Regions from separate parts of the Pseudarthrobacter sp. O4 genome, predicted to be linked through region 1. Evidence: predicted binding sites of a transcription regulator. Region 1 holds the regulator's gene; the other holds the start of a gene.
What was found. Region 1 encodes HrcA, which represses chaperone genes, less so after heat shock. Its sites were predicted from a motif close to TTNGCACTCGNNNNNNNCGAGTGCNAA; they were not measured.
Positions count from the first base shown of each region.

Region 2: a site for HrcA is predicted at 1,546-1,572, ahead of groES (co-chaperone GroES). Genes of this name have one in related genera too.

Region 1 is NZ_CP189591.1:522,853-526,255, forward strand. Features, by position in the region: gene dnaJ (molecular chaperone DnaJ) at 1-989, opposite strand, end outside; gene hrcA (heat-inducible transcriptional repressor HrcA) at 1,074-2,087, opposite strand; gene ACQCSU_RS02390 (DUF3097 domain-containing protein) at 2,313-3,164, shown strand; gene ACQCSU_RS02395 (DUF4870 domain-containing protein) at 3,294-3,403, shown strand, end outside.
Region 2 is NZ_CP189591.1:1,432,064-1,435,466, reverse strand. Features, by position in the region: gene ACQCSU_RS06470 (THUMP-like domain-containing protein) at 1-959, opposite strand, end outside; gene ACQCSU_RS06465 (hypothetical protein) at 1,016-1,465, shown strand; gene groES (co-chaperone GroES) at 1,728-2,024, shown strand; gene groL (chaperonin GroEL) at 2,102-3,403, shown strand, end outside.

The DNA of each region.
Region 1 (3,403 bases):
GTCTCCACCTGCAGGTGGACCTTGAGGTCCCCGCGGCCGTAGCCGCGCAGATGGGTGACGCCGAGTCCGCGCAGGGTGATGACCTCGCCCGACTGGGTGCCGGCCTTGACGTCGATCTCCTGCTGCCCGTCAAAGGTATCGAGGGTGAGCTCGGTGCCGAGCGCGGCGGCGGTCATCGGGATATTCAGGCTTGCGTGCAGGTCGTCGCCGTCGCGCACGTAGGTGGCGTCGTTGTTGACCCGGATCTCCACGTAGAGATCGCCCGCGGGGCCGCCGGCGGGACCCGCCTCGCCCTGGCCGGAGAGCTGGATGCGGGTGCCGGTGGCGACTCCGGCCGGGACCTTGACGGTCAGGGTCCGGCGGCTGCGGATCCGGCCCTGGCCGGCGCATTCGTTGCAGGGATCCTTGATCACTGTGCCGAAGCCTTCGCAGCTGCCGCAGGGAGCCGTGGTCATGACCTGGCCCAGGATGGACCGGACGGCGCGCTGGACCTGGCCGCTGCCGCCGCAGATGTCACAGCGCTCCGGGCGGGTGCCTGGCCGGCAGCAGGAGCCTTCACAGGTGGGGCAGGTGACGGCCGTGTCGACCTCGAGCTTCTTGTTCACGCCGAACACGGCGTCGCGGAGCTCGATCCGGACGCTGATCAGGGCGTCCTGGCCGCGGCGGACCCGGGACGCGGGACCGGCCTGGCCGCCGGCGCCGAAGAAGGTGTCGAAGATGTCCTGGAACGCGAAGCCCTGGCCGGCGTAGCTGCCGCCGCCGAAGCCGTTGTCGGTGCCGTTCTCATTGCCGGTGGTGTCGTAGACCCGGCGTTTCTGCGGGTCGGAGAGCACCTCGTAGGCGTGCGTGACGGCCTTGAAACGGTCTGACGCGTCATCGCCCGGGTTGACGTCCGGGTGCAGGGTCCGCGCAAGCTTGCGGTAGGCCTTCTTGATCTCTTCTCCCGTTGCTTCGCGGGAGACTCCAAGAACGTCGTAGTGGCTGCTCAAAGTTCGTATCTCTTCCTGGTTGTACTGCCTGTTAGGGGCATGAAGTCTGGTCAACAGCGGCGCGGCGGCCTGCCGCCCGGGCGGTCAGGGCCCGAGGATTCTGGAAAGGTAGCGGGCCACCGCACGGACGGCGGCCATGGTGGTCGGATAGTCCATCCGGGTGGGACCGAGCACACCGACCTTGGCCGTGGCGTCCGGGCCGTAGCCGGTAGCCACCACCGACGCCTCCGCGAGCCCGTCGTACGGGTTCTCCCGGCCGATGCTGACAGTCACTCCGCGCGGGTCCGCCGCCATGTCGCTGAGCAGGCGCAGCATGACCACCTGCTCTTCGAGTGCTTCCAGCACGGGACCGATGCTCAGCGGGAAGTCCACGTTGGACCGGGCGAGGTTGGCTGTCCCGGCCATGACCATGCGCTCTTCGCGGCTGCTTGCGGCGAGGGCTTCGAGCCCCCTGGCCAGTGCCTGCGCGGCGCTGCGCCGCGCAGGCGGGCAGCTGACGACCACGGCCTGCAGCGACTGCGGCAGCAGGTTCAGCGGCGTCCCGGAGAGGCTGCCCAGGAACCGCGACCGCAGTTCCGCGACGGCCTCCTCCGGAAGGTCCTGGACGACGTCGATCACCCGCTGCTCCACCTTGCCGGTGTCCGCGATCAGGACCGCCAGCACCTTCCGGGGCGCCAGCAGGACAAATTCGATATGCCGCACCTTGGCCCGGCTCAGATGCGGATACTGCACGACGGCGACCTGGTTGGTGAGCTGCGACAGGAGCCGCACCGTCCGGTCCAGGACGTCGTCGAGGTCATCGGACCCCTCCAGCAGTGCCTGAATGGCCCGGCGTTCCGCCGGGGAGAGCGGCTTGACGGCGGAGATCTGGTCCACGAACAGGCGGTAGCCCTTGTCCGTGGGAATCCTTCCGGAGCTCGTGTGCGGCGCCGTGATGAGGCCTTCATCTTCCAGTGCGGCCATGTCATTGCGGATGGTGGCGCTGGACACGCCCAGATGGTGCCGTTCCACGAGGGCTTTGGAGCCGACGGGTTCACGCGAATGGACGTAGTCCTCCACGATGGCGCGCAGCACTTCGAGTTTGCGTGGTTCGCTCACGCCCCACCTCCAATCGACTGTCCCGCATCCGGTGCCGCCCCTCCGGCCGCGCCGGGCAGGCGGTCCGCACTGGGCGTGGCTAGCACTCGACATGCCTAAGTGCTAACCAGTCTAATATGAGTCGCCGCGTTGTTAGCATTGGATTCGCTCCAGGCGTCGTTCCCGGGGCTGGTGTTTTCGGGCACAGCCCGCCGTATCATTCCGAGCGCAAAGCAGTGTGAACAGATGTCATACCAGAACTGGGGCCCGCAGGACCTGTCCGCCCCCGCCAAGCCCCAGCTGCCCGAAGTCCCCGTGGAACGCGGAATGGTGCTCGAGGACGTACAGTCCGGCTGGGTGGGGGCCGTCACCCGAGTGGAGAAGTCCGGCGGGATGCATGTGGTGGCCCTGGAGGACCGCCGCGGCAAGTCGAGGTCCTTCCGGCTCGGCTTCGGCTTCCTCCTGGCGGGCCAGCCGATCCGGCTGATGCCGCCGGCCCCGCGGCCCGCCCTTGCACCGGCGGGAGCCAGCCGCACCGCGTCCGGCTCGATCCGGGTCGAGGGCCAGCGCGCGCAGGTGGCCAAGGCCAGCCGGATCTGGGTGGAAGGCAAGCACGACGCCGAGCTGGTGGAGAAGGTCTGGGGTGACGATCTCCGGGTGGAGGGCATCGTCGTCGAGCCGCTGCACGGCATCGATGACCTCTCGGCCGCCGTCGCCGCGTTCCGGCCCGGCCCAGGACGCCGCCTCGGCGTCCTGGTGGACCACCTGGTGCCGGAGTCCAAGGAGTCCAGGATCGCCGACGCCGTGATGGCCTCCCCCGGCGCGGCTGGGAACGTGCTGATTGTCGGGCATCCGTACGTGGACGTGTGGCAGGCCATCCGTCCCTCGGTCCTGGGCATCGAGACGTGGCCGGTCATCCCCCGGGGCGTGGACTGGAAGACCGGCATCCTGATGGCCTTCGGCTGGCCGCACAGCACCAAGGAGGATATCGGCCTGGGCTGGCAGAAGCTCCTCGGCGCCGTCCGCAACTACGCCGATCTGGAAGCTTCACTGCTGGGCCGCGTGGAAGAGGTCATCGATTTCCTCACGGTTCCCTGAGGGCCCGATCCTCGATTCGGCGTCCGAGCAAGTATTCTTGGATCGGCGGCTGCGCACCCTGCGCGGCTCCGGCACTACTGGTAACAACTTCCAGCAACAACGCATCACAGCAATCCGAAGGACTAAACCGTGGCAGAAGACGCACGCGAACACACGGGCAATCAGGCCGGCCATGGCCAGCCCCCGTATCATGGCGTTCCCGCCAATGCGCTGCCCCTGACGGCCAGCGAGGACCGGCA
Region 2 (3,403 bases), 910 kb from region 1:
GGGGCGCAGATGTAGGCGATATGCTCGTCCACCAGATGCCCGCCCAGCTGGAACGCGACGTCGGCCACCAGACCGGCACGGATGACTGCGCCGTCGGGCTCGTACAGATATCCCTCGACGGGTCCCACCGGGGCAACCGGGCCGCCGTCGAACTCCTCGGAGCTGGTGAGTTCCGCGGCACCCTGCGGGCCGAGCAGGAGGGCGGCACGCCGTACCCCGGGACGCCGCACGGCGTTGAACCACAGCGCCACCTCGGTGACGTCGCCGCCGGCCGAGACCCATTGCGCCTCACAAGCTGCTGGGACCGAGTCGTGCGGCATGCCGGGGCCCATCTTCACACCGACGGCGCGCCCGGAGTCGGCCAGGGACTCGGCGAAGGACAGCGGCGGGGAGAAGTCCTCCGGGTCCCAGAGCCGCTTGGTCCCCGAGGTGGAGGTGGTGCGGCGGGCGGGATCCAGCCAGACGCCGTCGATTCCCTCGAGCGGCACCGCCATGGCATCGGAGTGGACCACGGTGGCGTTCCGGAAGGGGATCAGGTTCATGGTGGCGCATGCGGCCGTGGTCTCATCCATCTCCACCGCGGTGACCTGGATGTCCAGGGACGCCAGTGCCATCGAGTCGGCGCCCAGGCCGCAGCCCAGGTCCGCTACGTGCCGGATGCCGGCCTCCGCGAAGCGCTGCGCGTGCCGGGCCGCCACGGTGAGTCGGGTTGCCTGCTCCAGCCCCGCCTGCGTGAAGATCATCTGCCGGGCAAATTCGCCGAACTTGGCCTCGGCCCTGGTCCGGAGCCGGGACTGGGTGAGCACCGCCGAAACGAGTTCGGGGGAGTGGCCGGACTTCCGGAGCGAGGCGTTGAGCCGGAAAGCCTCATCCTCCTCGTACGGCCCCAGCGATGCCAGCAGCTCCCAGCCCTCGGGGTTGAGGAGCGGGGCGATCTGGTCCTGCGGTGCGTCAGCCATGGAATCAAGCCTAGTTCAGGCGCCGGTGCCCCGATGCGCCCGCTAGGCTGGACGGCATGGACGACAGCGGTACGGAAGACAACGGGACCCAAGACGCCTACACGGACCCGGACGCCGCCCGGCGGGACGCCGAAGAGGGCCGCCCGGGCCGTCAGCATCTTGCCGGACACGGCGTTGCCCGGTACGCCAGGCCGGCGCTGATTGCCGGCGGCGTCATCGCCGTCGTCTGCGTGGCCCTCCTGGTCATCATCTTCTTCCTGGACTCCTTCAACGCGACCGTCTATTCAGTCGGCGGCAAGGACGTCACGGACGCCACCGACGAAGCCCGGTCAATCCGTGAGAGCTACGCTGCCGCCAAGGTCGGCGGCACCATCTTCCTGGTTATCGGCCTCGCACTCGCCGCCGCGGGCGGATTCCTGCTGTACCGCCAGCGGAATGAACCGGGCCGGAACGACGAGGCGGACGACGGCGAGGAAGTGGACTTCGAGGACCTCGGGGGACAGTAATCCTGCCGCCCGCCGGCGTTCGCACCGGCAGCCGACAGCCTGCATCCCGGCCGCCCCGGGCGTTCACCCCGGATGAACTTCTGGCACTCGCCTTGACCGAGTGCTAACCATTTACATAGAGTCGTTGTTAGCACTCTCCCTAGGAGGGTGCTAACAACTGAAGCTTCACAGCCAGGCTGCTGCCGGCACCGCGACGACGGTTTGCACGCCTTGGCACCACAGCTTTAAAGTCCATGAATTTGCTGACGAATAGGAGAGGTCCTTGTCGGTCTCTATTAAGCCTCTTGAGGATCGTATTGTTGTCCGCCCGCTCGAAGCCGAGCAGACCACGGCCTCCGGCCTGGTTATCCCGGACTCCGCGCAGGAAAAGCCGCAGGAAGGCGAAGTTGTTGCAGTAGGCCCCGGCCGCTTCGACGACAACGGCAACCGCGTTCCGATCGACGTCGCCACCGGCGATGTTGTCATCTACTCCAAGTACGGCGGAACTGAAGTCAAGACCGGCGGCACCGAGTACCTCGTGCTGTCCGCCCGCGACGTTCTGGCGATCGTCGTAAAGTAACTCTCTTGGACCCCCGCGCCGCCGATCCTTCTCAGACGGGTCAGTTGCGCGGGGTTCTGTCTTGAAAGGACAAAACCATGGCAAAGCAGCTTGCGTTTAACGACGCTGCCCGCCGGTCGCTTGAAGCCGGCATCGATAAGCTCGCCAACACGGTCAAGGTGACGCTTGGCCCGCGCGGCCGCAACGTCGTGCTGGACAAGAAGTGGGGCGCCCCCACGATCACCAACGATGGCGTCACCATCGCCCGTGAAGTCGAGCTGGACGACCCGTTCGAGAACCTTGGCGCGCAGCTCGCCAAGGAGGTCGCCACCAAGACCAACGACGTTGCCGGTGACGGCACCACCACCGCCACGGTGCTGGCACAGGCCCTCGTCAAGGAAGGCCTCCGCAACGTTGCGGCAGGCGCCGCACCGGGCCAGATCAAGCGCGGCATCGAGGTCTCTGTTGAGGCTGTCGCCGCCCGCCTGCTCGAGAACGCCCGCCCGGTCGAAGGCACCCAGGTCGCCAACGTCGCCTCCATCTCCGCCCAGAGCGACGAGGTCGGCGAGCTCCTGGCCGAGGCATTCGGCAAGGTCGGCAAGGATGGTGTGATCACCATCGAGGAATCCTCCACCACGCAGACCGAACTGGTCCTCACCGAGGGCATGCAGTTCGACAAGGGCTACCTGTCCCCGTACTTCGTCACCGACGCGGAACGCCAGGAAGCCGTCCTCGAAGACGCCCTGATCCTGATCAACCAGGGCAAGATCTCCTCCGTGCAGGATTTCCTGCCGCTGCTGGAAAAGGCGCTGCAGAGCTCCAAGCCGCTCTTCATCATTGCCGAAGACGTCGACGGCGAGGCCCTCTCCACGCTGATCGTCAACCGCATCCGCGGCACCCTGAACGTCGTTGCCGTCAAGGCTCCGGGCTTCGGTGACCGCCGCAAGGCCATGCTGCAGGACATCGCCACCCTCACGGGTGCACAGGTTGTCTCGCCGGAACTGGGCCTCAGCCTGGACACTGTAGGCCTCGAGGTGCTGGGTACCGCCCGGCGCATCACCGTCACGAAGGACAACACCACCATCGTCGACGGCGCCGGTTCGGCCGAGGATGTCGCAGCCCGTGTTTCCCAGCTGCGCGCCGAGCTGACCCGCACGGATTCGGACTGGGACAAGGAAAAGCTCCAGGAACGCCTGGCCAAGCTGGCCGGCGGCATCGGCGTGATCAAGGTCGGCGCTGCCACCGAGGTCGAGCTGAAGGAAAAGAAGCACCGCATCGAAGACGCCGTGTCCTCGACCCGCGCTGCCCTCGAAGAAGGCATCGTGGCCGGCGGCGGCGCCGCCCTCATCCACGCCCTCAAGGCGCTCGACGAGGACCCGGCCGTCCAGGCTCTCGAAGGT